Regions from separate parts of the Staphylococcus nepalensis genome, predicted to be linked through region 2. Evidence: riboswitches for the same ligand, from Rfam matches in the RefSeq annotation. Region 2 holds a riboswitch; the other holds the start of a gene.
What was found. A riboswitch is a leader RNA that binds a small molecule or an ion and turns the genes downstream of it on or off. The one in region 2 is predicted to bind S-adenosylmethionine.
Positions count from the first base shown of each region.

Region 1 (15,598 bases), 510 kb from region 2:
TTGAAAAAAACACTAAAAATGCACTTAACGTATTGGAAGTGATGGGGAGAGGAGACGTTGAAGTGTCTGTAGGCGCAACCCGTCCACTTATAAAGCCTGCTTCATTTGCTTCAGAAATTCATGGTGATTCTGGTTTAGATGGACCTAAATTACCAGAGGTACCTGTGTTGAAGCCAACACAGCATCATGCAGCAGATGTTATTATTAAAACTTTAAAACAAAGTTCAGAACCTGTAACAATTGTTGCAACAGGGCCACTCACTAATATAGCAACGGCTTTAATTAAAGATCCAAGTATTTCTCAATCTATTGAATCTATTACGATAATGGGTGGTGGTACATTCGGGAATTGGACACCTACGGCAGAATTTAATATTTGGGTTGACGCTGAAGCGGCTAAACGTGTCTTTGAAAGTGGTATAAGAATTAATGTCTTTGGTTTAGATGTCACGCACCAAGTATTAGCGACAGATGAAGTGATTCAAAGATTTAGTCGAATTGATAATGAAATATCTAGATTTGTTGTAGAATTATTAGAATTTTTCAAATCAACTTATAAAACACATTTTGATATGGATGGCGGTCCAATCCATGATGCATGCACGATTTTGTATTTATTACAACCTGATTTATTCACAATGCAACAAACACATATAGATATCGAACATCAAAGTCAATTAACTTATGGTACGATGTCTGTTGATTTAAACAATGTCACTAATAAAGAAAAAAATGCTTATTTTGCTACAGCGGTAGATGTTGAACGTGTTTGGTCTTTAATTGAATATATATTAGGAAGTTATAATCAATAATTTAAAATAACCCAACACTTCAATACCATTATATTAAGTTATGCTGCTATAAGCAGACTCATATTTAAAAAAATTGAATTATGATTGTAAGCGAGCGTATATACCCGATAAAAATAGGTGTTATATCGCTCGTTTTTTATGTGATCACTAACTAAGTTTAAGACAAAAGTATGAGGCTTTATCAAGTTGAATGATTAGCAACACATTGCCAAAAACGTATACTATGGTATTAATATATAATTAAAAGGTGAGTCCCAATTTGAAAAATACATTAAAAACAATCATATTGTTAATTGTCATATTAGTTCTGTTGATATTAATGCTTACAAATTTAGACACAATACAACAATTTGTAAGAGAAAACTTAGTTGAACAAAATGATGGCACACGTGATGAAGATGGAGACGAGTCATATAAAGATGTTTTTAATATGAGTAGAGAAACCGAATCGTTTGGAGAATATAAATATAATGATTTTGAAGGCAAACACTACGGCATAGACTATGGATTAAGGAAAGATACACCCGTTACTGCTGCGACAAATGGTACGGTAACTAGAACATTTGATAATGAATTAGGAGGCAAAGTAGTCCAAATTAGGGAAGAAGATGGTGTGTATCATCAATGGTATATGCATTTAAACGAGTTTAAAGTGGAAGCAGGAGATAAAGTGAAAGCTGGTGAAATCATTGCGCTTTCAGGTAATACGGGTTCGCAGACTTCTGGGCCACATTTGCATTTTCAAAGAATGAAAGGTGGCGTTGGGAATGATTACGCTGAAGATCCGAGAGAATTTATAGAATCTTTACCACAAGGAGAAGAAAGTCTTTATAAAAAATAAATGGTTTGAATATAAGGGTGATTATAATGATAACAAATGAAGTAAAACCGTTGAGATGGCACAGTTATCGCATACTTCTCAAATCATTTGTTGTCTATTTCAGAAAAGGTGGCTAGAAAGATAGCGTTTAATTTAAGTATTAATTGTCCAAATTCGTGTATAAATCCCACTAACTCGATTATTTGAGAAGTGGGATTTTATATTTTTAAGTAATTCTTGAATATACTATATTGATTGACGAGGTGTTATTTGTGTCCTGTATGAACTCCAAAATTTCGAAAAACGGATATTAACTTGTATTTGAATCTGTTAAATGTTTGTCATATTATGTTTGAATCGTAATCATTCATTTGTAAGTGAATCAATAGAATCATAACTTAAAAGATTTTGATGAATGGCTTTCCATAAATAAAAAGCACCTATGGAAGCATAGGGGCTCCACCGTTCTCTACAGAGCTTGAGCTGTTTTTTTCTTTCTAAAGTTGAAGTTTGATATAACCATTGAGCAGCTTTTTGTAAGCCAACATCATAGATGGGTAATACATTTTGCCGTTGCAATGTGAACATTAAAAAAACTTCAGCTGTCCACTGCCCAATCCCTTTAATTTCAGTTAATGCATGTTTAGCATCCGAATCATTTAAACGACTTAAAGCTGTGAAGTCAAGTTTATTTTGTTCCACATGGGATAATAAATTTTGAACGTAGCTTATTTTAGATTTAGATAAACCTAAATTGCGCATTTCTGTTTCACTTAAATTTGAAATGACTTGCACAGACCAAATGTCATGAATAGCTATCGAAAATCTTTGGAAAATCGCAGCAGCAGCTTTAACAGTGATTTGTTGGCCGATAATAGAGCGAATTAATGATTTTAATGGATCGGGGCGTAGGTGTATTTCTATATTGCCAATATGTTGTATGAGTTTTGCTAAAGTAGGGTCTTGTTGCATGAGTTCTTGAACGGCGTAATCTTGAATATTGATATACTGCGTAGTCATAATGAATCACACCTTATTGTAATAATTCTTGTAGGACAATGGCCTGATTATGTTGTTTGTCTTTTGCGCTATATAATAAAACCACATCTTGCTTACTGTTAGCGATAATATCTTGTAAATCATTGAAAGCTTGTTTTTGATCCTTATTTTCACGTAGTTCTTTTTCATATTTTTCTTTGAAGGCTGCGTAAAGTTGAGGGTCATGGTTAAACCACTTTCTTAATTCGGCTGTTGGTGCAATATCTTTGATCCAGTGGTCTAAGTTTGCTTTTTCTTTTGAGACACCCCTTGGCCAAACACGATCAACAAGTATGTGTATACCATCTTTAAGCGGTTTTTCATAAATACGTTGAATTTGAATTGTCATAAGATATATCTTCTCCTTTTATAAAATGTAGTTATATATCTATTGCCTTAAATAAAATCACAGAAACATTAACCATATATTCTATAGTAAAGGGTATAAGAGTATAAAATGGATAAAGGAGAATTTGATATGACAAATTTTGAAAATGTTCAACCACCTAAGCAATTTAAATATCGTAGTAACGCGGTGCTTATTAAAAATTACTACGAGTTCACTTGTGATAACCGAATATATTTTACGCAAACGGTGCATAAAGATTTAGCCAATCAACGTTATCAATTTAATATAGAAATTTTGTCCCAAATTGATGATTATGGATTAGCTTTAGATTTTAATGAAGTAGATAAAATTTATAAATCAAAAATAGCGACCTATTTAGATGGTCAACTTATTAATGAGGCCTTGCCGCCGATGAATACCACTGCTGAGAATATTGCATTTTGGATCTGGGAACAATTTGAACAGTTTTTACCAGAAAACAATACACTTCAAAAACTAGAATTTTTTGAAAATGAAACGCAAGGTTTAGTGCTTACTAGAGAACGAATGGAAGCAAACTAGTTGATGAAATTAAGTATGGACGTTTAATTTATATGGTTTATGTGTTTAAGCAAAATTAAAACAATACCTTATGTTTCATTGTAACCGATATATATTCAAATATTGAATGAATTATGCATATCATAATAGAGCGGGCGCGCAGTTACCCGCTTTTAATTAGCATTTTTGTAAGCTAATTGTTTAAAAAGTATCATAATAAAATGCATGGTTTCTATGCCCGCTGCTTTTTTATAACAACCATTTGAAATAAAAGTACATTAAATTAAAAATAAATATTCTGAAAATTATGATAATATGTTATATTTTTAGTTATCACATCTTAGGAGGCGCTACTATGATAAAAGTAAGCCCAAAACAATTTATAAATAACGTATTATCAGGAGTAGCAATTGCTATTGTTGCTGGTCTTATACCTAATGCTATTTTAGGAGAATTATTTAAGTTTTTAGCACCAAAACATGATATTTTTGAAACATTACTTCAAGTCGTGTTAGGTATTCAATTTACCGTGCCATTATTGGTTGGCGCATTAATTGCAATGCGATTTAGTTTAACGCCATTAGCGACAGCCGTAGTCGCGAGTGCTGCTTTTGTGGGAAGTGGTGTAGCACAATTTAAAAATGGTGTTTGGATGCTTGCTGGTGTAGGTGATTTAATTAACACAATGATTACTGCTGCGATTGCAGTATTTTTTATATTGGTTATAGGCGAACGTTTTGGAAGTTTAACATTGATTATTTTACCTACGATAGTAGGTGTTATTTCAGGTTTAATAGGTATAACGATACTTCCATATGTACAAATGATTACTACTGGTATAGGTAACCTAGTCAATACATTTACAGAATTACAACCCATATTGATGTCAATGCTGATTGCGCTTGTCTTCAGCTTTCTAATTATTTCGCCAATTTCTACTGTGGCAACAGCTTTAGCTATTGGGATAAGTGGCTTAGCTGCAGGCTCTGCTTCGTTAGGTATCGTTGCATGTGAAGGCGTCCTTGTTGCTGGAACATTGAAAGTAAATAGATCTGGTGTGCCGCTTACGATATTTTTAGGTGGCGTTAAAATGATGATTCCGAATATGGTACGCCACCCCATCATTTTACTACCTATATTTACTAACGCGTTAATAACAGGATTTTTTGGAGCTTTGTTAGGTATTGCTGGTACAAAAGAGTCAGCAGGCTTTGGTATCATCGGTTTAGTAGGGCCGATTAGTGCATTTAGACATATAGAAGCTTCATTACTACTGAATTTAGTAATCGTATTTATAGCGTTCTTTGTAGTGCCTTTTATCATTGGTTATTTAATCAATGTATTTTATATGAGGGTATTGAAGTTATATCACCAAGATATATTTAAATTTTTAGCGTAAATCAGATGACTAAAGCTGAGTTAAGAAATAAGTTTTTGTAATATTTAATCGTATACATATAATTATTAGTATCATAAGAAATGTAAAAAGGCCTCAAATCAGAGGTCTTTTTATTTTTTAACAAAAAAATTGCAAGTATTGCCCTAAAATATAAAAAATATATAGAAAATACGTATTACAATGATGTAACAACAGTGTGGTTTGTAATTTTTCAGATAATAGAAATTATAATGCTTTTTATATTTTAAGACCTTCTATAACAGTATGGATATATAACTGATTCAGAAAGACTTTCTTAAGTATTACGCTAAATAAATCAAAAATATTTCAATGTTATAAAGCAATATGATTTTTGTAAAGTTTTGTTATATAAGTGTAATACGATTGATAAATTTATATGATATATTAGCTATGGTAAAAAATTAAGACATAAATATTAAAAGATTTTAGCAAATACGACAACAAAACTATCAAAAATATATTTTATTAGATTTTAAATTTGGAGGATTTATTTTACTATGAAAAAAACAATCTTAGCTTCATCATTAGCAGTAGCATTAGGCGTAACAGGTTACGCAGCAACATCTGACAACAATCAAGCACATGCTTCAGAACAAAACATCGACAAAGCACATTTAGCTGAGTTAGCATTAAACGGTTCAGCTGAATTAGATCAACAACCGTTACATGCTGGTGCCTATAACTATAATTTCGTATTAGATGGCAATGAATTTACTTTTACATCAGACGGTAACACGTGGTCATGGGGATACCATGCAGCAGGTACACAAGCTTCATCATCTAACACTACACAAGATGTAAGCTCAGAAGTAAGTGTAAATACAAATGAAAAATCAGCAAGTGAAGTACGTTCACAACAATCATATGCTACTCCAGTGACAGTAGCAGCACCAAAAGCTTCAGCGTCTACAAACGTGAGAACTACGCAAACAAGCGTAGCAACAAAATCTTATAAAGTAGCGCAAACATCAGCTGCTTCAACTGGTGGATCAGTAAAAGCTCAATTCTTAGCTGCTGGTGGTTCAGAAGCTATGTGGAATTCAATCGTAATGCCTGAATCAAGCGGTAACCCGAATGCGGTTAACCCAGCTGGTTATAGAGGCTTAGGTCAAACTAAAGAATCATGGGGAACTGGTTCAGTAGCTGATCAAACTAAAGGTATGCTTAACTATGCAAAACAACGTTATGGTTCTGAAGAAGCTGCCCTTGCTTTCCGTGCAAGCCACGGTTGGTGGTAAAATCTACAGCACTGAACTCGATGTTTGGTGATATATAAGAGAGTGACTCAAATGAGTTGCTCTCTTTTTTTATCTTAATAAAAGAGGTGAATGCTAATTGACATGTTAGAATATTCTGATAAAATTAATGTAAATTAATTACAAATTAACTTATCCAGAGAGGTGGAGGGGGTTGACCCGTAGAAACTTCAGCAACAGACTTATCATTATGAGTACTGTGCTACTTTCAACAAGTGAAATGCTTGAAAGATAAGTGTCATGTAAAACTATATGCCACTTAATGGGGCATATAGTTTTTTATTTTAGGAGGGCTTTTTAATGGTAATGTCAGATCGATTAGCACAAATTCCAGATAGCTACTTTGGAAAAACAATGGGACGTACAATAGAACATGGCCCTTTACCATTGATTAATATGGCTGTAGGTATTCCTGATGGTGAAACGCCCAAAGGTATCCTTGATTGTTTTGCAGAAGCAATCCGAAAACCAGAAAATCAAAAATATGTAGCATTTCATGGCAAAGAAACATTTAAACAAGCCATTGTTGATTTTTATCAAAGACAGTTTGGTGTTGAACTAGATAAGGAAGATGAAGTTTGTATACTTTATGGTACAAAAAATGGATTAGTTGCTTTACCTACCTGTATAGTTAATCCAGGTGAAAATGTGCTCCTGCCTGATCCGGGTTATACAGATTATTTGGCAGGCGTACAATTAGCAGGTGCACAACCGCAGCCGCTGGTGTTAACGCCTCCTTATTATTTACCACAGTGGCATAACGTAGATACAGATGTTTTATTAAATACGCGCCTAGTTTACTTAACTTATCCTAATAATCCAACAGGCTCTGTTGCTACTAAAGATGTATTTGATGAAGCAATTGCACAATTTAAAGGAACTAAAACTAAGATTGTTCATGATTTTGCTTATGGTGCATTTGGTTTTGATCATAAAAACCCTAGCATTTTACAATCAGAAGGTGCTAAAGATTTAGCAGTAGAGGTCTTCTCTTTGTCTAAGGGATATAATATGTCAGGTTTCAGGGTGGGTTTTGCAGTAGGAAATAAAGATATAATCCAAGCGTTGAAAAAATATCAAACACATACGCATGCAGGTATGTTTGGTGCATTACAAGACGCAGCAACATTTGCTTTAAATCATTATGACGATTTTTTAGTGTATCAAAATGAAATTTTTAAAGCGCGTAGAGATAAATTTACAGCTAAATTAATTGAAGCGGGTATCCCGTTTGAACCGATGCAAGGTGGTATATTTTTATGGCTAAAAACGCCTGAAAATTATGATAGTGAACGTTTTGAGACTTATTTATTAAAAGAAAAGTCTATTTTAGTTGCGCCTGGTATACCATTTGGCGAACATGGGCGAGGTTATGTGCGTATTTCATTAGCAGTGGATGACGAGAGGTTAATGGAAGCGGCAGAGCGACTTCAATCTTTAAAACATCTTTATAAATAAGAAAGTGAGAGTGGAACAATTTATGACGAGTATTAAACTATTTGGTGTTAGAGAAGAAGATATACCCTTTATTAAAAATTGGGCAGAAAGCAATCAAGTTGAAGTAGATTTAGATAGCGATTTGTTGTCAGCAGAAACAGTAGATCGTATGAAAGGGTTTGATGGGCTGTCATTGTCGCAACAAATTGAATTAGATGAAGTAGTTTATAAGAAATTACATGATTATGGTATACAACAAATTGCACAGAGAAGCGCTGGATATGATAGCTATGATCTCGAGCTAGCCAATCAATATGGATTAGTTATAACAAATGTACCTTCATATTCTCCACATTCTATAGCAGAATATACTGTGTCACAAGCATTGAACTTAATCAGGAATTTTAATGATATTCAAAATAAAACTGCACAATATGATTTTAGGTGGCAACCGAGTATTATGTCACGCTCTATTAAAGATTTGAAAATCGCAATAATAGGCACGGGGCGAATTGGGTCTATTGTTGGAAAGATCTTTGCAGAGGGTTTTGGTTCAGAAGTATTGGCTTATGATATTGAACCTCAATCATCATGTGAGACTTATTTAACATACAAAGAAAGTATAAATGAAGCTATCAAAGACGCAGATATTGTCACAGTGCATATTCCTGCAACAGAGGACAATACATATTTATTTGATGCAGATTTATTTGCTCAAATGAAAACAGGTGCTGTGTTCGTCAATTGTGCACGTGGTATAATCGTTGATACACAAGCTCTTGTAGATGCATTAAATAGTGGGAAGCTAAAAGGTGCTGCATTGGATACTTATGAAGGTGAAAAAGGTTTGTTTCCAAGTGATCAACGCCATACGCAGTTAGATGATGAATTATTAATTAAATTGATTGAAAGACAAGATGTAATTATATCGCCGCATATTGCTTTCTATACGGATGCTGCGGTTGAAAATTTAATTGTCGATGCGTTGGATGCAACATTAGAAGTAATAAAAACAGGTGATAGTAAGTTTCGTGTGAATTAAAATATGAAGTGGGCGCAAGTACTTTAGCTCTTGTAAACTTTCTTTTGAGTTAATCACACTTATATATGGATTTCCGCTTTTGTACACCACTCTTCTAATCAACGAAGAGGGAGCGGGACAATGAAATCATCTTAGAAATTGTGATTTCTGTCTCGCTCCCTCTCATTATTTTCAGATAGAAATATAATTTTTATTTAGCGTCGTAACCTTGGTCTTCGATTGCCTCTTTCATGTTTGTCATGGAAACTTTATTATCATCATAATCGACTTTAACATTTCCGGCATCAAGATTTACATCAGCTGTTGATACACCGTCTAGGTTTGTAAGTGCAGATTCTACTGCATGTTTACAATGATCGCAGCTCATGCCCTCAACTTTAATTGTTTCTGTTGTCATATGAATCACCTCCTTAAATTAAAGGTATTATATAGTTATTATCACAAAGTTTGATTATAATCTCATTCGTTTTAATCTGAGTGAATTTGTTACAACGCTCACTGAACTTAAAGCCATAGCGGCACCAGCTACCCATGGTGCAAGTAAACCTAAAGCTGCAATAGGAATACCTGCGACGTTATAACCGAAAGCCCAAAATAAATTTTGTCTAATGTTACTTATAGTTGATTTACTCGCTTTGATTGCTTTCGGTATTAATAGTAACTCTCCGCCTAATATTGTAACATCCGCTGCTTCTATAGCTACTTCAGTACCAGTACCAATAGCAATGCCTATATCAGCTTGAACTAGGGCTGGAGCATCGTTAACCCCATCACCAACCATTGCAACAACCTTATTTTCATCTTGAAGTGATGTAATTTTTGAAGCTTTTTGTTCAGGCAATACTTCAGAAATAACTGAATCAATCCCAACTTGTTTAGCGATGGCTTGCGCTGTTCGTTCATTATCGCCTGTAAGCATCGTAACTGAAATACCTAATTCATGTAATTGTTTTATCGCTTCATTGGCAGAATCTTTGACCGTGTCAGCTACAGCTACAACACCTCGCAATGTTTGATTGATTGAAATTAACATAGCAGTTTTGCCTTCGTATTCATAATTCATTAAGTTATCTTCAGACATTGTTACATCAATGTGATAATCTGTCATTAATTTACGTGTTCCAATCAATATATCTTTTTTATTGATTGTTGCTTTGACACCGTGGCCAGGTATAGCTTCAAAAGATTCGGCATCTAATAGATTAACATCTTTATTATTTGCATAATTAACAATTGCTTCAGCTAATGGATGTTCTGAATCTTTTTCAGCACTTGCTAATAGTTGTAACGTTTCATCGTCACCGTCAAAGTCAGTCACAATTGGTTTACCGTTTGTGATGGTGCCGGTTTTATCTAGGACAACTGTATCTATTTGATGTGTACGCTCTATATGTTCGCCGCCTTTAAATAAAATACCATTTTCAGCAGCTTTACCAGTACCAACCATAATTGAAGTAGGTGTTGCAAGCCCTAAGGCACACGGACAAGCTATAACTAATACAGCAATTGCGGCTACAAGTGCAGGTTCAAATTGACCAGATTGTACAAAAGCAATCCAAATAATAAACGTGAGAATAGCGATACCGACAACAATAGGTACAAAATAACCAGAGATAATATCAGCTAAACGTTGAATAGGCGCTTTTGAACCTTGTGCTTCTTCTACTACTTTGATAATTGAAGATAGCGCTGTATCTTTGCCTACTTTAGTTGCTTCTATTGTAATAGAACCATTTTTATTCATAGTTGAGCCTATCACATTGTCATTTAATGTTTTTTCAATCGGTATAGATTCGCCAGTTAACATAGATTCATCAATCGCAGTCATGCCTTTGATAATTTGTCCATCAACTGGAATTTTTTCTCCTGGTTTAACTTGTATATGATCTCCAACAATAACTTCACTTAAAGGGACCATACGTTCCTCGCCGTTTCTGATTACACGAGCTTCCTTAGCTTGTAAACTTAATAACTCACTTAAAGCATTCGTGGTTTGCGTTTTAGCACGGCTTTCTAAATATTTACCAAATAAGATAAGTGTTATTAATACTGCACTAGTTTCAAAATATAAATGTGGCGTATAGTTTGAAGTAGCTAACCATTTTGCCATTTCGTAAATACTGTAAAAGAATGCAGCGCTAGTACCTAATGCAACTAATACATCCATATTAGCTGACCCATTTCTCAGGTTTTTATAAGCGCCTACGTAGAATTGCCAACCAATGATAAATTGAACAGGCGTAGCTAATATGAATTGAAACCATGGATTCATTAAAAGCCCTGGTAATGGTAGTCCGAATAAGTGGACAAACATTGTTAACAGTAAAGGTAGGGAGAGAATAGCTGAAATAATTAATTTATTCCGTTTTCCTTTTAATTCTTGTTCTTTTTGTGAATGTTTGGCTGAAGCTTCTTTTTTAGGTTGTGCATCGTAGCCGATATTTTGTATTTTTTTGATGAGATCATCAATAGAAGTCGCTTCAGGGTTATAAGCAATTGTTGCATTTTCAGTTGTCAGATTGACATTAGCTTGTTCAACACCATCAGTTCGATTGAGTACTTTCTCAATCCTATTTGAACATGCAGCACAAGTCATACCAATAACATCCAATTCAGTCTTTTCTGTTACTACATCGTAACCAGTGTCTTTGATTTTTTGAGTTAATGATTCTATGGAAGTAGTATCAGTATTATATGCAACGGTTGCTTTTTCTGTTGTCACATTGACGTTTGCTTCTACGCCATCCATTTTATTTAAATTCTTTTCGATACGATTTGCACACCCAGTACAAGTCATACCCGTTATACCTAATGTCGTTTTTTTCTTATTATCCATTACAGTGATTACCTCCTTTTACGATAAATATATATAGCATGATTAAATCTAAGCCATTTGTTAAATTTAATATACCCCCTATAGGTATAAAAGTCAACGTGTTTGTTCAAAATAAAATAAGCTAACACCAGAATGTATATAACAAACGATGCTAGCTTAGGATTTAAACCAAGCTTATATTAGATGTTGTTGATTGACCTTGCTGAGTTCGGAAACGATTTTACGACTATCTTTATTAAGGTGCTGTACATAGATAATATTATTTTTCTTTTTATAATTTTCTATTAAAGTATCTACTGCATTGACAGCTGAATCGTCCCATAAATGCGCTTGGCTAAAATCGAGATAAATCGTTTTATCTCGTAATTCTAAATCTAATTGGTTCATTAAGGAGTCGATAGACACAAAGAAAATTTGTCCTTCAATTTTATAATAGATGTGATGATCACGGGCTTCATATTGAACAGAGACATTTGATATCTTTGTAGCAAAACATAATGCACTGACGATAACACCTACAATGACGCCGAGCGCTAAATTACTTGTAAATAAAACGATAACCACTGTTAAAATCATCACAAATGCATCAGAACGCGGGGCTTTTTGTATAAATTTAAATGAACCCCAATTAAATGTACCTACAGAGACCATCACCATGATACCAGCTAGAATTGGCATTGGAATTTGGACAACCCAATCACCAAAGACCATAATCAAGATGATTAAAAACACACCTGCTGTGAATGTGGAAAGTCGTGTGGTTGCACCAGAACGCACATTAATAACCGACTGACCAATCATAGCACAACCACCCATTGCACCGAAAAAGCCTGTAATAAAGTTTGCTATACCTTGTCCACGAGCTTCTTGATTTTTGTTACTATAACTATCAGTCGCTTGATCGACGATACGTGAAGTTAATAAACTTTCTACAAGACCTACAATTGCCATTGATATAGAATAAGGAAATATAATTTTAAAAGTCTCCATATTAAATGGTACGTCAGGGATTAACAATTGCGGTAAGCTTTTTTTAATTTCCCCTAAATCTCCAACCGTTTTAACATCTGCACCAGTAACTAAATATGTAATAGTTAGTAAGACAATAGCAATCAAGGGTGCAGGTATACGATTGAAAACACGTGGCAATAAATAAATAATTAATAGCGTGATAATTACAAATAAGTATGTGGGTAATGAAATACCAAAGATATGTTTAAGTTGTGTCATAAATATCATTATAGCTAATGCGTTCACAAACCCAATCATCACAGAATTTGGAATGAATTTCATTAATCTGCCTACCTTTAACAAACCAAAGATAATTTGAATTACACCCATTAAAATGGTGGCAGCCAGTAAATATTGGACGCCATGATCTCGGACTAATGGCACAATTACTAAAGCAACAGCGCCAGTAGCAGCTGATATCATTGCGGGTCTGCCGCCAACGAATGAAATGACGACAGCGATGATAAACGATGCGTATAGACCGACCATCGGATCTACACCTGCAATAATAGAGAATGAAATTGCTTCAGGAATTAACGCAAGTGCTACAACGATACCTGCTAATATATTTGTTCCTGGAGCAGTGAGCCATTCTCTTTTTAATTTATTTAACATAATCTGTGCTCCTTTATTAAAAGTCAATTGTAATAGTATAGCACATAGCATAGTAAAAGTTTATAGCACTTTATACTAAAAATTTTTTAAAAATATAATTTATTGCTAAATAAAATGTGACAGTTTTGTCATTTGAAAAGCTATATTTGTTAGCACAATCAAACGAAAGTATAAAGTCGATACGTTATGATAGCAATATAAATAAAAGTTCAGTAATTAAAGGAGTGTCAAACATGTCCATTTTAAAAGTAGAAGGATTAACTAAAAATTATGGAAACAAACATAGAAAACAAGAAGTACTAAAAGGGATAGATTTCACAATCGAAAAAGGTGAATTCGTAACAATTATGGGACCATCTGGGTCAGGGAAAACGACATTACTGAATGTTATTAGCTCTATTGATTATATTACAAGTGGTACTGTAGAAATTAATGGCCATGAAATGAATAAAATGAGTAATAAAGCATTAGCAGATTTTCGTAAACGAGAGATAGGTTTTATTTTTCAAAACTATAGTGTACTGAATACATTAACAGTTAAAGAAAACATTATGCTTCCATTATCCATTCAAAAGCTATCTAAACAAGAAAAAGAACAGAATTATGATGAAGTAACGAAAGCATTAGGTATTAGCGAATTAGGTCATAAATATCCCACTGAAATATCTGGAGGGCAACAGCAACGTACTGCAGCGGCACGCGCTTCAGTACATAAACCAGCCATTATATTTGCAGATGAACCTACAGGCGCATTAGATTCTAAAAGTGCACAAGATTTATTAAATCGTCTAGAAGATTTAAATGAAAGTATCAATGCCACAATTGTTATGGTGACACATGATCCTGTAGCAGCGAGCTATTCCAATCGTGTCATTATGTTAAAAGATGGTGATATTCATTCCGAAATTTATCAAGGAGAAGATAGCAACCAAGCGTTTTATAAAAATATTATTCATATGCAAACTGCCTTAGGTGGTGTAACAAATGAGTTTTAATCAAATCGTCATAAAAAATTTAAGACAAAATATAAGACATTACGCCATGTACTTATTTTCATTAATTGTAAGCATTGTTCTATATTTTAGTTTTGTAACATTAAAATATACAGAAAGTATTAATAATGGTGATTCGCTAAAAACCATTCAAAAAGGTTCAGAAATTGGTGCAGTATTTTTATTCTTTATTATTGTCATATTTTTAATGTATGCTAACCAACTATTTATTAAACGTAGAACGAGAGAATTTGCTTTATATCAATTAATTGGTTTAACAAGAAGAAATATTATGCGTATGCTTCTAATTGAACAAGCAATCATGCTAATATGCACTGGCATCATAGGTATGATTATAGGTATATTTGGTTCGAAATTACTGTTGATGATCGTGCTTAAAGTGCTGAGCCTTGATACAAGCGTGTCGCTAACGTTTGAATTTGCAGCTGTTATGCAGACATTGATGCTCATCGCAATATCGTTTGTATTAATATTAATACAAAGTTTTATTTTTTTACGTAAACGTAGCATTTTGACGATGATGAATGATAGCGCGCAAACAGAAATGACAAAGTCTAAAATTACAGTGTTTGAAGTCATTTCAGGTGTGCTCGGGATAGTAATGATAGGTTTTGGATATTACATGTCTACGGAAATGTTTGGTAAATTTATGGATCTATTAGTATTTACACCGTTTATCATTTTGTTTTTAACGGTTGTAGGGGCATATCTATTTTTCCGTAGCTCAGTATCGCTTATTTTTAAGACGTTGAAGCGTTCAAAAAAAGGAAATGTTTCTATAACAGATGTTGTATTCACTTCTTCTATTATGCATAGAATGAAAAAAAACGCATTGTCACTGACGATTATTGCGACAATTTCCGCAGTTACTGTAACGGTTTTATGTTTTGGTGCTATTAGTAAATCAACTATAGATGAAAATGTAGCATTGACAGCGCCGCATGATTTAAATTTTACCGATAGTAAAAAGTCAGCGCAATTTGAACATAAATTACAACAATCCAATATTGACGTTAAGAAAGATTATAAGGAAATAACACGTTCTGAAGTACTGGAAGATCAAGTATTTCAAAAGACCAGCATGAGTAGTATCCGTGACATATCTATAACAAGTAATGAATATTTTAATGATAAAGCAATATCTGGTAATAAAGCCAAATTAATTAATTTAGCAGCTGGAAGCGGTGTTGTAAAATATGAACTAAATAAAGATATTCAGTTAAAAGGTCATGGTAAAGAAACATTTGAAGTTATTGATGATAGTGAAGAAACTGAATTTATGGCTCAAGTAAGCTATGGTGGACCTGTATTGTTAGTTAGTCCAGAGAAATATGATGCGCTTAAACACTACGGCGAAGATACAAAACAACAGTATGGTTATGATGTGAAACATCAATCAGATTTGACTA
Region 1 is NZ_CP017466.1:528,677-544,274, forward strand. It holds gene BJG89_RS02265 (nucleoside hydrolase) at 1-812, shown strand, start outside; gene BJG89_RS02270 (M23 family metallopeptidase) at 1,132-1,653, shown strand; gene BJG89_RS02275 (DNA-3-methyladenine glycosylase family protein) at 1,996-2,652, opposite strand; gene BJG89_RS02280 (DUF488 domain-containing protein) at 2,666-3,019, opposite strand; gene BJG89_RS02285 (6-pyruvoyl trahydropterin synthase family protein) at 3,149-3,580, shown strand; gene BJG89_RS02290 (PTS sugar transporter subunit IIC) at 3,915-4,958, shown strand; gene BJG89_RS02295 (aggregation-promoting factor C-terminal-like domain-containing protein) at 5,477-6,217, shown strand; SAM riboswitch class I at 6,365-6,473, shown strand; gene BJG89_RS02300 (aminotransferase class I/II-fold pyridoxal phosphate-dependent enzyme) at 6,536-7,693, shown strand; gene BJG89_RS02305 (D-lactate dehydrogenase) at 7,716-8,714, shown strand; gene copZ (copper chaperone CopZ) at 8,905-9,111, opposite strand; gene BJG89_RS02315 (heavy metal translocating P-type ATPase) at 9,166-11,550, opposite strand; gene BJG89_RS02320 (SulP family inorganic anion transporter) at 11,725-13,176, opposite strand; gene BJG89_RS02325 (ABC transporter ATP-binding protein) at 13,410-14,171, shown strand; gene BJG89_RS02330 (ABC transporter permease) at 14,161-15,598, shown strand, end outside.
Region 1: another riboswitch for S-adenosylmethionine. It lies ahead of BJG89_RS02300 (aminotransferase class I/II-fold pyridoxal phosphate-dependent enzyme); the one in region 2 lies ahead of metX (homoserine O-acetyltransferase MetX).

Region 2 (15,598 bases):
ATACTCATTTAATAAGTTTTGTACTTCTTTTTGAGCATTAACTGAGTTATCTTCGTCATAGACTTTTTCAATATTGATTTCTATTTGTTTCGCGTACTGCGAAATATTATTTTTAAATGTTTGCGTTAATTCTTTTTCTAGACTATTGGTAAAGTATAAACCGATTATCTGCATTCCGATTACGATTAACAATACATAGACAATAACAAGTTTCGTGTGTAACGATTGAAAATGTTTAAGCCATTTCATTTAACACTATCCCCTAATCATGTTGTTGGAGGAAATATCCAACACCGCGGCGTGTCACTATATATTCTGGATGAGATGGATCATCTTCAATTTTTTCACGCAAGCGGCGAATTGTTACGTCTACTGTACGTACGTCACCAAAATAGTCATAGCCCCAAACCGTTTGTAATAAATGTTCGCGTGTCATTACCTGACCCATATGTTTAGATAAATAATGGAATAACTCAAATTCACGGTGTGTTAATTCGATATCTGCACCGCGTTTTTTAATAGAATACGCATCTGGGTAGATAACAATATCTTTGATTGTAATTTCATTAGACGCATCATTCACTTCTTGTGCTGGTTGTGAATAATGGCGGCGTAAATTTGCTTTTACACGTGCGATTAATTCACGCGTACTAAATGGTTTCGTTACGTAGTCATCAGCCCCAAGCTCTAGCCCTAAAACTTTATCAATTTCAGAATCTTTTGCTGTTAACATGATAATTGGCATTTCGTATTTTTTGCGGACTTCGCGACATACTTCCATACCATCACGGCCAGGTAACATAATATCTAATAAGACAATATCTGGTTCTTCATCGTATATTAAATCTACTGCGTCGTTTCCGTCGTATGCACAGTATACTTCATAGCCTTCTTTTTTTAAGTTGAATTCTAAAATATCAGCAATTGGTTTTTCGTCATCTACTACCACAACTTTTCTAGCCATATTTATAAACCTCATTTCTAAATTGTAGTACATTTACATAAATTTCTACGCATTTCTCTATAATATAATTTACCATTTATAGCGTGCTAATTCTATTTTTCTATACAAAAAATAAAATTGGTATATTGTAAAATTATAACATTTTTTACTATTAAATGGGTAATTATCATAAATTATAGTCATATTCAGTCTATATAAAATGATATCATTGTTCGACCTTATTGCCTATAGCGCAAAAATAAAGTGATACATATCAGAGAAGACGTATGTTTTGTCATTCTAATGCTTTTAGTTATGACTGAAACATGACGGCCTCGATCCTGTATATGCATCACTGATAGAGTTATATTTTTTTAGTTTTTTAACGAACAGCGATAAGATAAATCCGATAACTGTCAATCCAACAATAAAGAAGCATGCGTATTGAATACCGTACGCCAGTATGACTTCTTGTTCAGCATTAGGATGGTTTGTACCAAATGCATGCATCGCAGTCGTATAAATGGTAATCGCGATGGCAGTACCAGCTGAACCTGCCACTTGAATTAAAGTCGTAATCGTCGCCGAACCGTCTGCGTAAAGGTGATGAGGTAATTGATTTAAAGCATTTGTCTGTGCTGGCATCATCACCATAGATATACCAAAGAAAAGCACCATAAACGCTAAAATAATAGCCCAAACAGGGGTAGAAACTGAAATCATCAATGCAAAGGCCATCGCTGCAATAAACATCAGTAAAAATCCAATAATGCCAAAATATCTTGCGCCGAATCCATCGAATAAAGACCCTACCACAGGTGATAATACTAAATTGATAGCATTACCTGGCAATAAGATTAAACCGGCTATAATGGAATTAAATAGCAAAGCGCCCTTTAAATAAAGTGGGAGTAAGATACCCATAGAAAGTACGCATAAAATAGTTACAAAAACCATTACAGCACCTAAAACAAACATGGGATATTTGAACACATTTAAATTTAACATGGGCGAATCGATTTTAAATTGACGTGCAATAAAGATTGCCAATGCAACGACGCCTATAAGTAGTGGTAGCCATACTATGATATTTGTAAAAGAGGCTTCTGCTAAAGAACTTAATGCAAAAATTAACCCTGCAAACCCTACCGTAGATAAAGCAATAGAAATGATATCGATTTTAGGTTTTGTAATTTCGCCTACATTTTCTACCTTCGAAATAGCTAATAATAATACAATAATATATAAAATAGCACTAATCCAAAAAATAAAATGCCAACTTGAAGCAGAAATAATAACACCTGAAAGCGTTGGTCCAAGAGCTGGTCCAGCAGTAATAACCAGTCCCATGATCCCCATTACGGCGCCCCGTTTTTCTATAGGGAATATAAGCATTAATACTGTTACCATGATTGGTAATAAAATCCCTGTACCGAGTGCTTGTACGATACGTCCTAATAAAAGGAATCCGAAACTCGGTGCAAGTGCACCAATAATGACACCTAATAATGATAACAGAATACCAGTAATAATCAGTTGTTTGGTATTAAACCATTTAATTAAATAAGATGATGCGGGGACTAAGCAAGCCATTACGAGCAAGTACCCCGTCGTAAGCCATTGCACGACTGCAGCTGAAACTTGGAAATCTGTCATAATATCTGTTAAAGCCATATTTAACGCTGTTTCACTAAACAGACCCATAAATCCACCAATCATAAGTACGAGTGCGTACATTTTTGGATTTTTTACTTTTACTTGTGTAGCCATTTAATATACTCCTTTTAATGGTCAAATGAAGTATAAGTATCATTGAGAGACTTAAGAATGCTTAATATGTATACGTAATGCATTGGTACACGATATGACTAGTAATCATTCTTTTTAAAAACCTCTATGTTCATAACTTATTCCTATATTACCATTCAAATTTATTTGTATGATTGAACATTCACAATTTGAATTTTGAAATTTATACATTGCCATTTTCATTGGTATGTATAGATATTTTAGTTGCTTCAAAGCAATGTCCTTGAATAATCAACTTACTTACTGTAGCAAAATTTTATAATTATTGTCAACTAAGTTGACGATAATAAATTTTAAAATAAAAGTATTGAAACCACATTTTATGAAATGGCTCAATACTTCATTCGTTTCATTTATTTAGGGTCATTCTCTTTTAAGTCTTTGAGTTGCCAATCTTGTTGTAAAATCATTTTAAAACTCTGGAATTGCTCGGGACCTATCATCGCTTCAATATGTGTTTCAATTAATTGTTTATAAGTCATATAGCGTTCTATACATTTGATACCTTGATATGTCAGTGACACACATTTTTCTTTTTTATTATGGGTCATATTTTTAACTTTAACCAATTCTTTTTCTTCTAATTGTTTAATTGCTTTATGAATAGCTTGTCTCGTTAAATTCACAGCTTGTGTTACTTCTACAAATGTTAATGTGCTTTCATATAGTTTAGCCATGATATACCATTCAGAACTAGAATTGTGTATGCCATTGATGTCGTTTGCTTTAGTTTCTATAATATTTCGTAATTCACCGTGTCGTTCACTGATGGTATCTAGCATATCTAAATCCTTTAATTTTGGATCTACAGTCATCGTCTCACCTCACGTTTATCCCACTTATTACTTTCTAGTTTAACCTTTTTGATTTTAATTGTATAAAAAAGCGTTATAGCAAGATGGTAACCAAGTAAAATATATTTCACTAAAATGAGTGCGTTGGTCTGTCTTGGCAAACACTATCAAAATGCATAAAAGATGGCATGAGCTTAAGCACGTAATAAGTGTCGCTTTTCGAAAGCTTGTTATAAGCGTATTTTTATCTCAGTCGTTTACTTCCCATATCTGGTTTAAGTTTGACATGTTTTATGTTCAAACCACATAAAAAAATGCCCATCCTATTGGATGGGCAATACGGTCTCGACGGGAATCGAACCCGCGATCTCCTGCGTGACAGGCAGGCGTGTTAACCGCTACACTACGAGACCTAAAAAAATGGTGACTCCTACGGGACTCGAACCCGTGTTACCGCCGTGAAAGGGCGGTGTCTTAACCGCTTGACCAAGGAGCCTCTCTTAAGCACAAGATAAATTATATCAACTCTTATTAAGGATGACAAGCTATTTTTAAAATTTATTTAGTATAATTTTCTAACATTAATGTATAAAGTAAGAAAACAACATTAAATACTGATAAAATAGTATTTATCCGCCTTATTTATCTTTTTAAAACGGATGTTATTTCGGTTATAAACTCATTTCATCTTTATTTAAAAATCATTTATATTTTAAAATCTAAATAATAAATACAAAATATTTTTGTTTTAAATATCTTTTGCTAAAATTATATCAGAGCAGGGCAAAAGTCACATTTTCTAAAATGATGATGCCGCCCCGCCAAGGCTAGATGACTAAGACGTGTTACAAAAGATGAATCGCTTATATAAGTATTACTCGTCTTTATAGAAGACTATACGAGCTCAAGGTTATGTATACGTTTTGCTATGGCTAAAAGATGACATAGGCATAAGCCCATGCATAAGTATCAATCGCTAAAGCATAAAAGGGGATATAAGTGCTAAGGTGCTTACATAAGTTCTACTCCTCTTCGTAAGTAAGTGATTCATGAGCCAAACTCGTGTATAAAAAGTGCGCTTTATCATCTACTACCTATATCATATTGATGTCGAGATACCGAGACTTTATTGAGGTCACGGCCTCACAACATACAAGGAGGCGCAATATTGGCAAAAATATTATTTGTTAACCCAGGTTCTGCTGGGCATGTTAATCCAACCATTGCAGTTGTTAAAGAATTAGTGAAACGTGGCGAAGAAGTCGTTTATTATGCAAGTGATTTGTACAAAGATAAATTAAGTGAAACAGGCGCTGAAATTAGAACATTACCTACAGAAGCTATGATGAGTGCATTCACTCATCATGAAAATCATCACTTATTTAATGTCATTAATGGCTTATTGAGAACAGTAGATATTATTGTTCCACGCATTTTAAGAGAAACTAAAAATGAACATTTTGATTATATGATTCATGATTCTATGTTTAGTTGTGGCTATATACTTGCACAGAAATTAAATTTACCATCTGTTTCATCTGTTTCGTCTTTCGCACATACAAAAGCAACATTTGATACATTTATAAATCATTTAACTTCTACCGTGAATGCTGAGGAAATCCAACAAGCTGACGAAACATTTGAAGTATTAAAAAATCACGTAGAGAGCACATATAATGTCATTGTTCCTTCACGTTTTGAAGTCATGAATAACCCGGGAAATATTAACATTGCTTATGTGATGAAAGGTTTCCAAATCAATTATGATACTTTTGATCCAAATGATTATAAATTTGTTGGACCTTCAGTACTTAAACCTAATGTTTCTGGATTTATGGACCAAATCGATACAACGCGTCCAGTCATTTATATTTCCCTCGGGACAGTTTTCAACCAAAATGCTACTTTTTTCAATCATTGCTTTAAGGCTTTAGCAGATATTGATGCTTCATTCGTCGTTTCAATTGGTTATCGTAATCAACTCGAAGATTTTGATATGATACCATCTAACTTTACCGTTGCACAGTACGTTCCTCAAACAGAGTTATTACAACATACTGCCTTATTCTTAACCCATGCAGGCATGAATAGTACAAACGAAGCTATGTTGATGGACGTGCCGATGTTAGCTTTTCCGCAAAGTGCCGACCAACCTGTTGTCGCCCAGCAGATTGAAAAGTTAAATATTGGTCGTCAATTAAATACAGAAGATATAACGCCAGAGCAATTAAAACAAACTGTGCTGGACATGCTAGCAGCATTACCATATTATCAACAAAATATTAAAAAAGTTAAATCTGTACAATCTAGTGATAAAACAGGTTATCAATTAGCAGTTGATCATATTCTAAACTTTCGTGATCAACACTTAACACAATCTAATATTTAAACAAAAAGCCCCTTGCAGATATGCTAATTTGAAATAGCCTTTGCAAGGGGTTTGTATATTTAAAATTTTATTTTTAATTCTAAAGGTTTGGGCATCTAACTAAGTAGCTTACCATAATGATTTCAATAAGTTTGTTTGGTTACGGTCGGGCCCTACAGAGAAGATAGAAATTTGAACATCACATAATTCAGAAATGCGTTCTAAATATCTGCGTGCGTTCATTGGCAATTCTTCTAATGAACGGCAACTTGTAATATCTTCTGTCCAACCTGGTAATGTTTCAAAGATTGGTTTGCAACGTTGTAAATCTTTCAAGTTCGCAGGGTATTCTGTGATTTCTTTACCATCTAATTCGTATGCTGTACAAATTTTCACTTCTTTAAGACCTGTTAACACGTCGATAGAGTTAATAGAAAGGTCTGTAATACCGCTTGCACGACGAGAGTGACGTAACACGACTGAGTCAAACCAACCAACACGACGTGGACGTCCTGTAGTTGTACCGTATTCACGGCCAACTTCACGAATATGGTCTCCATCTTCATCAAATAATTCTGTTGGGAATGGGCCATCACCAACACGTGAGGTATATGCTTTACATACGCCAATAACTTTCGATACAAATGTTGGTCCTACACCGCCACCAACAGTGACATTACCTGCAACAGGATTACTTGAAGTAACAAATGGATACGTACCATGATCGATATCTAACATTACCCCTTGTGCGCCTTCAAATAATACTTTTTCTTCAGCTACAAATGCGTCATCTAAAACTTTTGCAGTGTCTGTAACAAACTCTGCTAAGCGTTGACCTGCAGCATAATAAGTTTCGAAAATTTCTTCAAATGATGGACATACTTTATCAAACATGCCTTTGAAGTAGGCTGATTTGTATTCAATATTTTCTTTTAATAATTTTTCAAAAGTTTCTTTATCTAATAAATCAGCAACACGGATGCCAATACGTTGTGCTTTATCTACATAAGCAGGTCCGATACCTTTTTTCGTAGTGCCAATTTTATTATCTCCACGGCGTTCTTCTTCATATTCATCTTGTTTTATGTGATAAGGTAAAATAACTTGAGCGCGATTAGAAATACGTAAATTATCTGTAGAAATACCTCTTTCATTTAAACCGTCTAACTCTTTCAATAATGCGACTGGGTCGATAACGACGCCATTACCAATCACTGCTAATTTTTCTTTATAAAAAATACCAGATGGTACTAAGTGCAATTTATATGTTTCTCCACCAAATTTAATTGTGTGGCCTGCATTGTTACCGCCTGAAAAACGTGCAATAACATCTGCTTGTTCAGCTAAGAAATCTGTGATTTTACCTTTACCTTCGTCTCCCCATTGTGTCCCAACGACTACGATTGATGACATATGAGCACCTCCAAGTTTTTCTCAATTAACCATTAAGTATTCTACCAATACCAAACCGATATTGCAAACAAAAATCGAACATTGATTTTTTACGTTTTTTTAGTTTTTGGTAAATATCCAAATTTCACTCAACACACTATAAACTGACTGTTATCAAGGTTTTCAAAGACTTTTCTTTCAAATGCTAATACATACTTCATAAAATAATAAAGAATCAAACACAAACAAAAACCGTACAATAAATAAACCTGGTTATTTATTGTACGGAAAAAATAATTTTATTTCTTTTTCTTAACCCATATCTGCATGTGCATAATCGATGTCTGTAAATTTATTATATTGTTTCATAAAGTGTAGTTTCACAGTACCTGTTGGGCCATTACGTTGTTTGGCAATAATAATTTCAATCTCGCCGTTATCGTCATTGGTTTGAGGTTCATAGTTCGTATCTCCATCGTCGTCTTCCTCATCTTCGCCACGATTATAATAGTCATCACGGTATAGGAAGGCAACGATATCGGCGTCTTGCTCAATTGATCCCGATTCACGAATATCGCTCATCATTGGTCGCTTATCTTGACGTTGTTCTACGCCACGTGATAACTGACTTAGTGCAATGACAGGACATTCCATCTCTCTCGCAATCGCTTTGAGCGTACGCGAAATTTCAGATACTTCTTGTTGTCGGTTATCTGAAAATCTCGAGCCGCTACCTGATATTAATTGAAGATAGTCTATAACGACCATATCCAAGCCATGTTCTTGTTTTAAACGGCGGCATTTTGAACGGATATCTGTAATTCGAATGCCAGGTGTATCGTCAATAAATATCTTCGTTCTAGATAATTTACCTACTGCAATCGTAAAACGATTCCAGTCTTCTTCGGTCATCATACCTGTTCTTAAACGGTTGGAATCGACGTTCCCCGAACTACAAATCATACGTGTTGCTAATTGGTCAGCACCCATCTCAAGTGAGAAAATACCTACTGAAAAATGGTCTTCATGCGTAGCTACTTTCTGAGCAATATTAAGTGCGAAGGCAGTCTTACCAACAGAGGGTCTAGCCGCTAAAATAATTAAATCATTGCGGTTAAAACCAGCTGTCATTTGATCCAAATCTCGATAACCAGTTGGAATACCCGGCGTTTGACCACTATTTTGGTCAAGCAATTCTGCGTTTTCATATACTTCTCCAAGTACGTCTCTAATATCTTTAAAGCCGTCGCTTTCTCTTGTCGACGATAATTCTAAGATACGACGTTCGGCATCGTTTAGTATTGTATCTAATTCTAATTCGTCATTATAACCGTCGTTCGCAATACTATCAGCAGTTTGTATTAATTTACGTTTTGTTGCGTGTTTAAAAACGATATCTGTATAGTATTGAACGTTTCGTGTTGTTGGTACATTACTAGATAATTCTGCTAGATATTGTGGGCCACCCGCTTCATTTAGTCGCCCTTCGTACGACAACTGATCCATAATTGTAACCACGTCAATATCTTTATTATCTTCGTTGAGGTTCATCATGGCTCTAAAGATGTGTTGATGTGCGCCTCTATAAAAGGACTCAGGAAGTAAAACTTCCTGAGTTCTGTTTATCAGTTCCGGATCTATGATAATGGCACCTAAGACAGATTGTTCAGCCTCATTACTGTGGGGCATTTGATTTTGTTCATACATTCCATCCATTATGATTACACCTCATATCTCAATCCGTTTTTATTGTTCAACTGTGTGTACACGAATTGTACCTTCTACTTCTTTATCTAATTTAACTGGCACATTTGTGTAACCTAACGCATGGATACCATTTGGTAAATCCATTTTACGTTTATCTAATTTAATATCGTGTTGTTGTTGTAAAGCTTGAGCGATTTGTTTTGTGCTTACAGAGCCAAATAATTTTCCACCTTCACCTGTTTTAGCAGATACTTCAACTTCAATATTACTTAATGTTTCTTTTAATTTTTTAGCATCTTCAATTTCTTGTTGACGCTCAGCTTCAGCAGCTTCGTGTTGTTTTTCTAATTGTTTTAAATTACCTGGCGTCGCTTCAACTGCATAGTTTTTCTTCAATAAGAAATTATTTGCATAGCCTACAGGTACGTCTTTAACTTCGCCTTTTTTACCTTTGCCTTTAACATCTTGTGTAAATATTACTTTCATGTATTTTCACTCCTACTCATTTGTTCTGTTATTGCTTGTTGTAATTGTTCTATTGCTTCTTCGACAGTTACATCTTTTAATTGGGTCGCTGCGTTAGTCAGGTGACCACCGCCGCCGAGTGCTTCCATTGTCAGTTGAACATTAACTGCACCAAGCGAACGGGCAGACATACCGACTAGGTTATCTTCTCTTCTAGCAATTACATAAGAAGCCTCTACGCCATCTAAACTTAACAGTTCATCAGCAGCTTGTGCAACTGTGACAGGATGGTAGATTTTTTCATCTGAACCGTGCGCAATGGCTACACCGTGATCTTGTAACTTCACTGTTTGAATTAATTCTGTACGATTAATATACGTATCTAAGTCGTCTTTCAAGAAATGCTGCGTCAAGATTGTATCAGCACCATGTGCCCGTAAATAACTTGCCGCATCAAATGTTCTTGAGCCTGTACGTAATGTGAAATTACGTGTATCTACGATAATACCTGCAAACATAATCGTCGATTCTAAACGTGTTAATCTTTGTTCTGTCGGTTGATATTCTAGTAATTCTGTCACTAGCTCTGCGGTAGAACTTGCATATGGTTCCATATAGACGAGTAATGGGCTAGAAATAAAGCTTTCGCCACGTCTGTGATGATCAATCACAACTTTACGATTTGCTTTATTTAAAATATTTTCATCAATGACCATTTCTGGTTTATGTGTGTCTACAACCACTAAAGTTGTCTTAGATGTCATAATATCCCATGCTTCATCTGATGTTATGAAACGATCTTTGAGTTCTGGTTTTTCATCTACAGCATCCATTACACGGCGTAATGTCGGATCAATATCCGAATCATTTAACACAATGTAAGCATCTAGATTATTCATCATAGCGAAGCGTGATACACCAATCGCTGCGCCTATAGCATCTAAATCTGGGCGTGTATGTCCCATAATAATGACTTTATCGCCTTCCATTAAAATATCTTTTAATGCGTGGGAGATAACACGTGCTCTGACACGAGTACGTTTTTCCATTGGGTCAGTCTTACCGCCATAGAAACGCACATTCCCATTCATATTCTTAATCGCAACTTGGTCACCACCACGCCCTAGCGCTAAATCGAGTCCAGATTGTGACAATTCTCCTAAGTCGATTAAATTCTCAGAACCTTCACCTACGCCAATACTTAACGTCAATTGTGCACGGTAACCCACGCTTTTTTCGCGTAATTGACTTAGTATACTAAAGTTAGACGCTTCAACTTCATCTAAAATATGTTGATTTAAATAAGCGACAAATTGATCAGAACTATACCGTTTGAAATAGATATTATATTCTGTCGCCCATCTACTTATCACACGCGTAACCATTGAGTTAATCTCTGATCGTTGTGTGTCATTCATATTTTGAGTGATTTCATCGTAGTTATCTAAAAATAGTGTGGCAATGATTGGTTTAGATGCTTCGTATAATGCTTGTGTGTGTACTTCTTCTGTTATATCGAAGAAATAAAGTACGTGTTCTTTTTCTGAATATCTTACACGGTAGTGATATTCATTTTCTTGAATTTCAACTTCTTGTGTCTTTTCTAATTGCTTTAAGATGTTAGGATATACTTCGTTGACTGGATCAGAAATAACATTTCGATCCAAACGCTCTGACATAAATTGGTTCATCCACTCTATGTTTTCATTTTCATCTAAGATAATCATACCAATCGGTAGCTTTTTAATAGCAGTGTTGCTACTTGCTGAAATTATTCCGCTTAGACTATCTACATAGCTATCCAGTTTTTGTAAAGCTTGTCTTACCATCAGTGCTGTCCCTATAATAATCACAAGTAAAACAACGGTGGCTATACCTGCAATCAATTGATTAAAAATAAACCAAACGACTACAAGCGCTATCGCTGTCAATACCATGATTATAAATGGTAAAATCAACGCTTTTTTAGTGGATTGACGGTTCATTCTTCCACCTCAAATCATTTTTTAATGATACGTTTTAAATTGATGCATAAATCTACAAAACCCAGGAGACTTACAATATGTGTTAATGGTGTTAAAATTGTCCCCACCACCATTAGAATGATAGTAAGTGCTGGCGGCATTGATTTTGCCTTTCCGAAAAAGTGAATCACACTTAACCCCTGAATATACATACATAATGATAACACAGTTTGAAAGTTTAATACGATAGTTTGAAATGCGCTTGGCTCGGTTGAAAACATAACACATATTAATACAATAATATATATCCATAATACAGAACGCTTCATTTGCCAAGCGTATAATGGTTTGAATATGGGTGTAGCGATTTTGAATTTACGCAAGATTGGAAAAGTAATAATTAAATTGATTAATATTAATAGAAAAACGCCAATAATAATATAACTTGGTAATTGAACTGATGATTGGCGGAATGTTTCTTCAAACATTTGTTTATAATCTGCGCTTACAGAAGCGCTAGCAATCACACTATACATCTGGTCTTTAAATGGTTTAATTAATGATGTAGCGTTTGGTATTTTTTTTAATGCTTGTAACATCATAAATGCAATTAACGCAATAATACTAATATACGTTGTTGTTATATAAAGTATACGTTCTTTAGATGTACGTTCTTTTAATAATTGACCCACTACAAAACTCACTACAAGCAAGAGGATCATAATGCTTAACACGAATATATTACCCAGCAATGTTGTTAACACAACTGTAACCACCGCTGTCAAAGCAAATGATTCTACAGATTTATGCCATAAAATAATACCTGGAATTGTTGCAAATAAGCCTAACAGCAACCCAAGTGGTGGTAATATATGTAAAGCTAAAGCCACTATAATTAACGTAATCACACTAAGTATAGTGGCTTTAGTATCTATTTTAGAAAACAAGTTCGCCACTCCTATACTAATTTTGTCTATGTTTATTATTTTAACCTCTTTAAAACTTTTATACAATTATTGACAATCCTTTTTAATAGAAGTTCCATTCAAACTATAAAATTCAAAAATAGACTAATACTTCAAAATGTACTTTTACGCATTAATTTGACCAAAATGCCTCATTTATTTCTGATGTTATGCTATAAAAATAAGACGTCCTGGTAAGGCAATCACTTCACTCTTTTAATCAACTAGAAAGCCATCTTCCAGACGTCTTATTTTTCCACGTACATCGTAACCATATATTTATTTTCTTTTGAATTTGGATACTTTTAAGAAATGATATAAATTGGGCGCCCAATCATTAAAATTAAGTAAAAAGCCATCATGTCCTACATTGTCCGGTACAAAGAAGTGTTTATGGTATTTAAAGCGAGCACCAGTCGCATATACCAAATCATCTGGATATAATAAATCATCTGTAAATCCCATCGTCATGACTTTAGTATCAAGACGTCCAAATACTTCATCTACATCTTTGCGATCTCTATCTATATCATGGCTATCTAAGACATCCAGTAGTGTTAAATAGCTCAATGGGTCAAAGTTTTTCTTGAATTTGTTACCTTGGTGTTTTTGATAATTCACAACTTGGTCCGGCGTAAAGCGTCTATCATAACTCTTAGACGAACGATAAGTTAAAAAGCCAAGTTGTCTTGCTATACTCATACCCTCGCTGTGATCTAATTGAATTGCTTGTCTAGCAATTTCATTAAATGCACGACTATATGAAGATGTTTTGTCTGTAGCAGCTAAAATAACTGCCTTATCGACCTCAAATTTATGGTTGTATAATAATTCTAATGCTTGCATGCCACCTAAAGAGCCTCCAATTAAAATATTAATTCGATCAAACCCTAACGTTTTAATACCTAATTCAATTGCATGTACAATATCTCGTAAAGTTAAATGTTTAGGAAAGTCTGCATCTGTAAGTGCCGAACTAGAACCATATGGGCTCCCAATGACATTGAATGTTAAAAATTGATAGTCATGAATAGGCATATAACCACCATCTATAATGCCTCTCCACCACCCTGGATTATCATCCGTGCCATACGTCAAATGATTACCTGTTAATGCGTGGCATACCAGCACTAATGGTTGCCCTTGATACCCAACATGCTCATAACGTAATTTCAAATTTAAAATCGTTTCACCTGATTCTGTTGTAAATGGCCCTAATTCCAATGTATCAACTGTATAATTTGTCATCATTTACCTCCTACCTAGTAAAAAAACTTCTCACCTATTTATAATAAGTAAGAAGTTAAAATACTTATTATTCGACGAGTCGTTGGTATTAGCACCGTGCTTTAAAAGCCGGTTGCTGAAGCTTCATCGGGCCAAGTCCCTCTGCTTCTCGAAATAAGATTTAGTTTTAATTGTTAAAAAAAAACGACGTATATAAAAGTGATTTACTTCATCAATGACGCACGCGTACTTCAAATTTCATAATTTTCTAATTATTGTCATTCTAACGGATTTTGGGATGTACTTCAATCATATATTTAAAATACCCATCTTAAAATAGCCATGAGCAAGATGCCGCCAACAATTGTCATCGTTAGACTTCGTGTAATGACTGCGATAATAATTGTTGGCACCATAGTAACTAAAAAAGGGATATTAATACTATAGATCATTGTTCCTTCATGTTGCTCTAACACACCATCTATAATTAATGCCGTAAACAGTGTGATTGGAATAAAGGATAACCATTTTACGATTGTTTCCGATAATCTAATTTTAGTTATTAATATAAAGGGTATGATGCGTGTTAACCAAGTAATCACACCGCATAACACGATGATTAATAACATGTGTAGGGTCGTTGTCATTTATCAATCACCACCCCTAAAGCAGCAGTAAAGATGGATGCTAATATAATGGCTACATATGAAGGCATGAAAAAGCTTAAAACAAACATTAGTATAATCACGCAAACGATTAATACTAGATAAGTCCTAATTTGTGATTGTTTAATAGTATCAAACTGCGATACAGCCAAAAATATAAACATCGCGGTAATCGCAAAGTCCAAACCAAAAGCATCGGGGTTAGTTATGTATTTACCAAAGACAGCGCCAACGATACTTGCAAATGTCCAAAATAGGTATGCTGTGATATTTAAACCATGTAGCCAGCGATCATTAATTTTTTCTCCTTTTAAATGTGGCGTGATAGCAACACCGAATGTTTCATCAGTAATGAGTGTAGACATCCCGATACGATTCCAAAAACCATAATCTTTATAACTTGGTGCAAGTGTCATACTTAATAAAAACATCCTTGAATTAACAATAAACGTAGTTAATGCAATTGCAGAAATGGGTGTCCCAGCAATGACTAACGCACATATAATAAATTGTGCAGCACCTGCGTAAACGAGTAAACATAACAAAATAATCTCGAGTAAATTAAAACCCGAAGCTACTGCTACAATACCAAATGAAAGTCCAACACCTGCATAACCTAACAATGTAGGCACACATTCTTTGACACCTTGCCTAAAAGTTAAATGTGTTTCCATAACGCCACCTCCTAAAGTTTTTGTAATAAGAAAATAATATGACTATTTTAATACGACTCGTAAAATATATTCAATGCTTTTAGACATCTGCTTGTCTTACGTTAGACTAACCGAAGTGTTAAAATGCTGTTTTTATAATAGTTTTAATTTCAGAATTTTTAAATCATTATTTTAGACGTCCCTCTTATAGTTAAGTAAAATGCTGTTTTTCTGTATTATTATCTATGATTAACCATTTAAATTGATCCCTCCCTACCCTTTCTCCAAATTAAAAAAGCAGGAATAGTAATCTCGCAAAGATTACAATCCTGCTTTTTTAAAGCTAGATGATGCTAAGCTCATTTTAAACATTCACGTAGTTTATCATGATATTTAAACTTTAATTCATCTTTCTATTTAACTGGGCGTATAACTGTTTTACCGCCCATATAAGGCACTAATGCATCTGGAATTGTTACTGATCCATCTTCATTTTGATAGTTTTCTACAATTGCAGCAAATGTACGACCTACTGCTAAGCCACTGCCATTGAGCGTATGCACTAATTCCGGTTTTGCTGTTTTATCACGTTTAAAACGAATGTTAGAACGACGCGCTTGGAAATCAGTAATATTTGAACAAGAAC
Region 2 is NZ_CP017466.1:14,032-29,629, reverse strand. It holds gene walK (cell wall metabolism sensor histidine kinase WalK) at 1-249, opposite strand, end outside; gene yycF (response regulator YycF) at 263-964, opposite strand; gene BJG89_RS00110 (DHA2 family efflux MFS transporter permease subunit) at 1,253-2,713, opposite strand; gene BJG89_RS00105 (MarR family winged helix-turn-helix transcriptional regulator) at 3,106-3,567, opposite strand; tRNA gene BJG89_RS00100 (tRNA-Asp) at 3,887-3,959, opposite strand; tRNA gene BJG89_RS00095 (tRNA-Glu) at 3,968-4,042, opposite strand; gene BJG89_RS00090 (macrolide family glycosyltransferase) at 4,715-5,935, shown strand; gene BJG89_RS00085 (adenylosuccinate synthase) at 6,044-7,327, opposite strand; gene dnaB (replicative DNA helicase) at 7,619-9,022, opposite strand; gene rplI (50S ribosomal protein L9) at 9,053-9,499, opposite strand; gene BJG89_RS00070 (DHH family phosphoesterase) at 9,496-11,463, opposite strand; gene BJG89_RS00065 (DUF2232 domain-containing protein) at 11,478-12,404, opposite strand; gene metX (homoserine O-acetyltransferase MetX) at 12,687-13,655, opposite strand; SAM riboswitch class I at 13,717-13,815, opposite strand; gene BJG89_RS00055 (AzlD domain-containing protein) at 13,952-14,281, opposite strand; gene BJG89_RS00050 (AzlC family ABC transporter permease) at 14,278-14,973, opposite strand; gene serS (serine--tRNA ligase) at 15,366-15,598, opposite strand, start outside.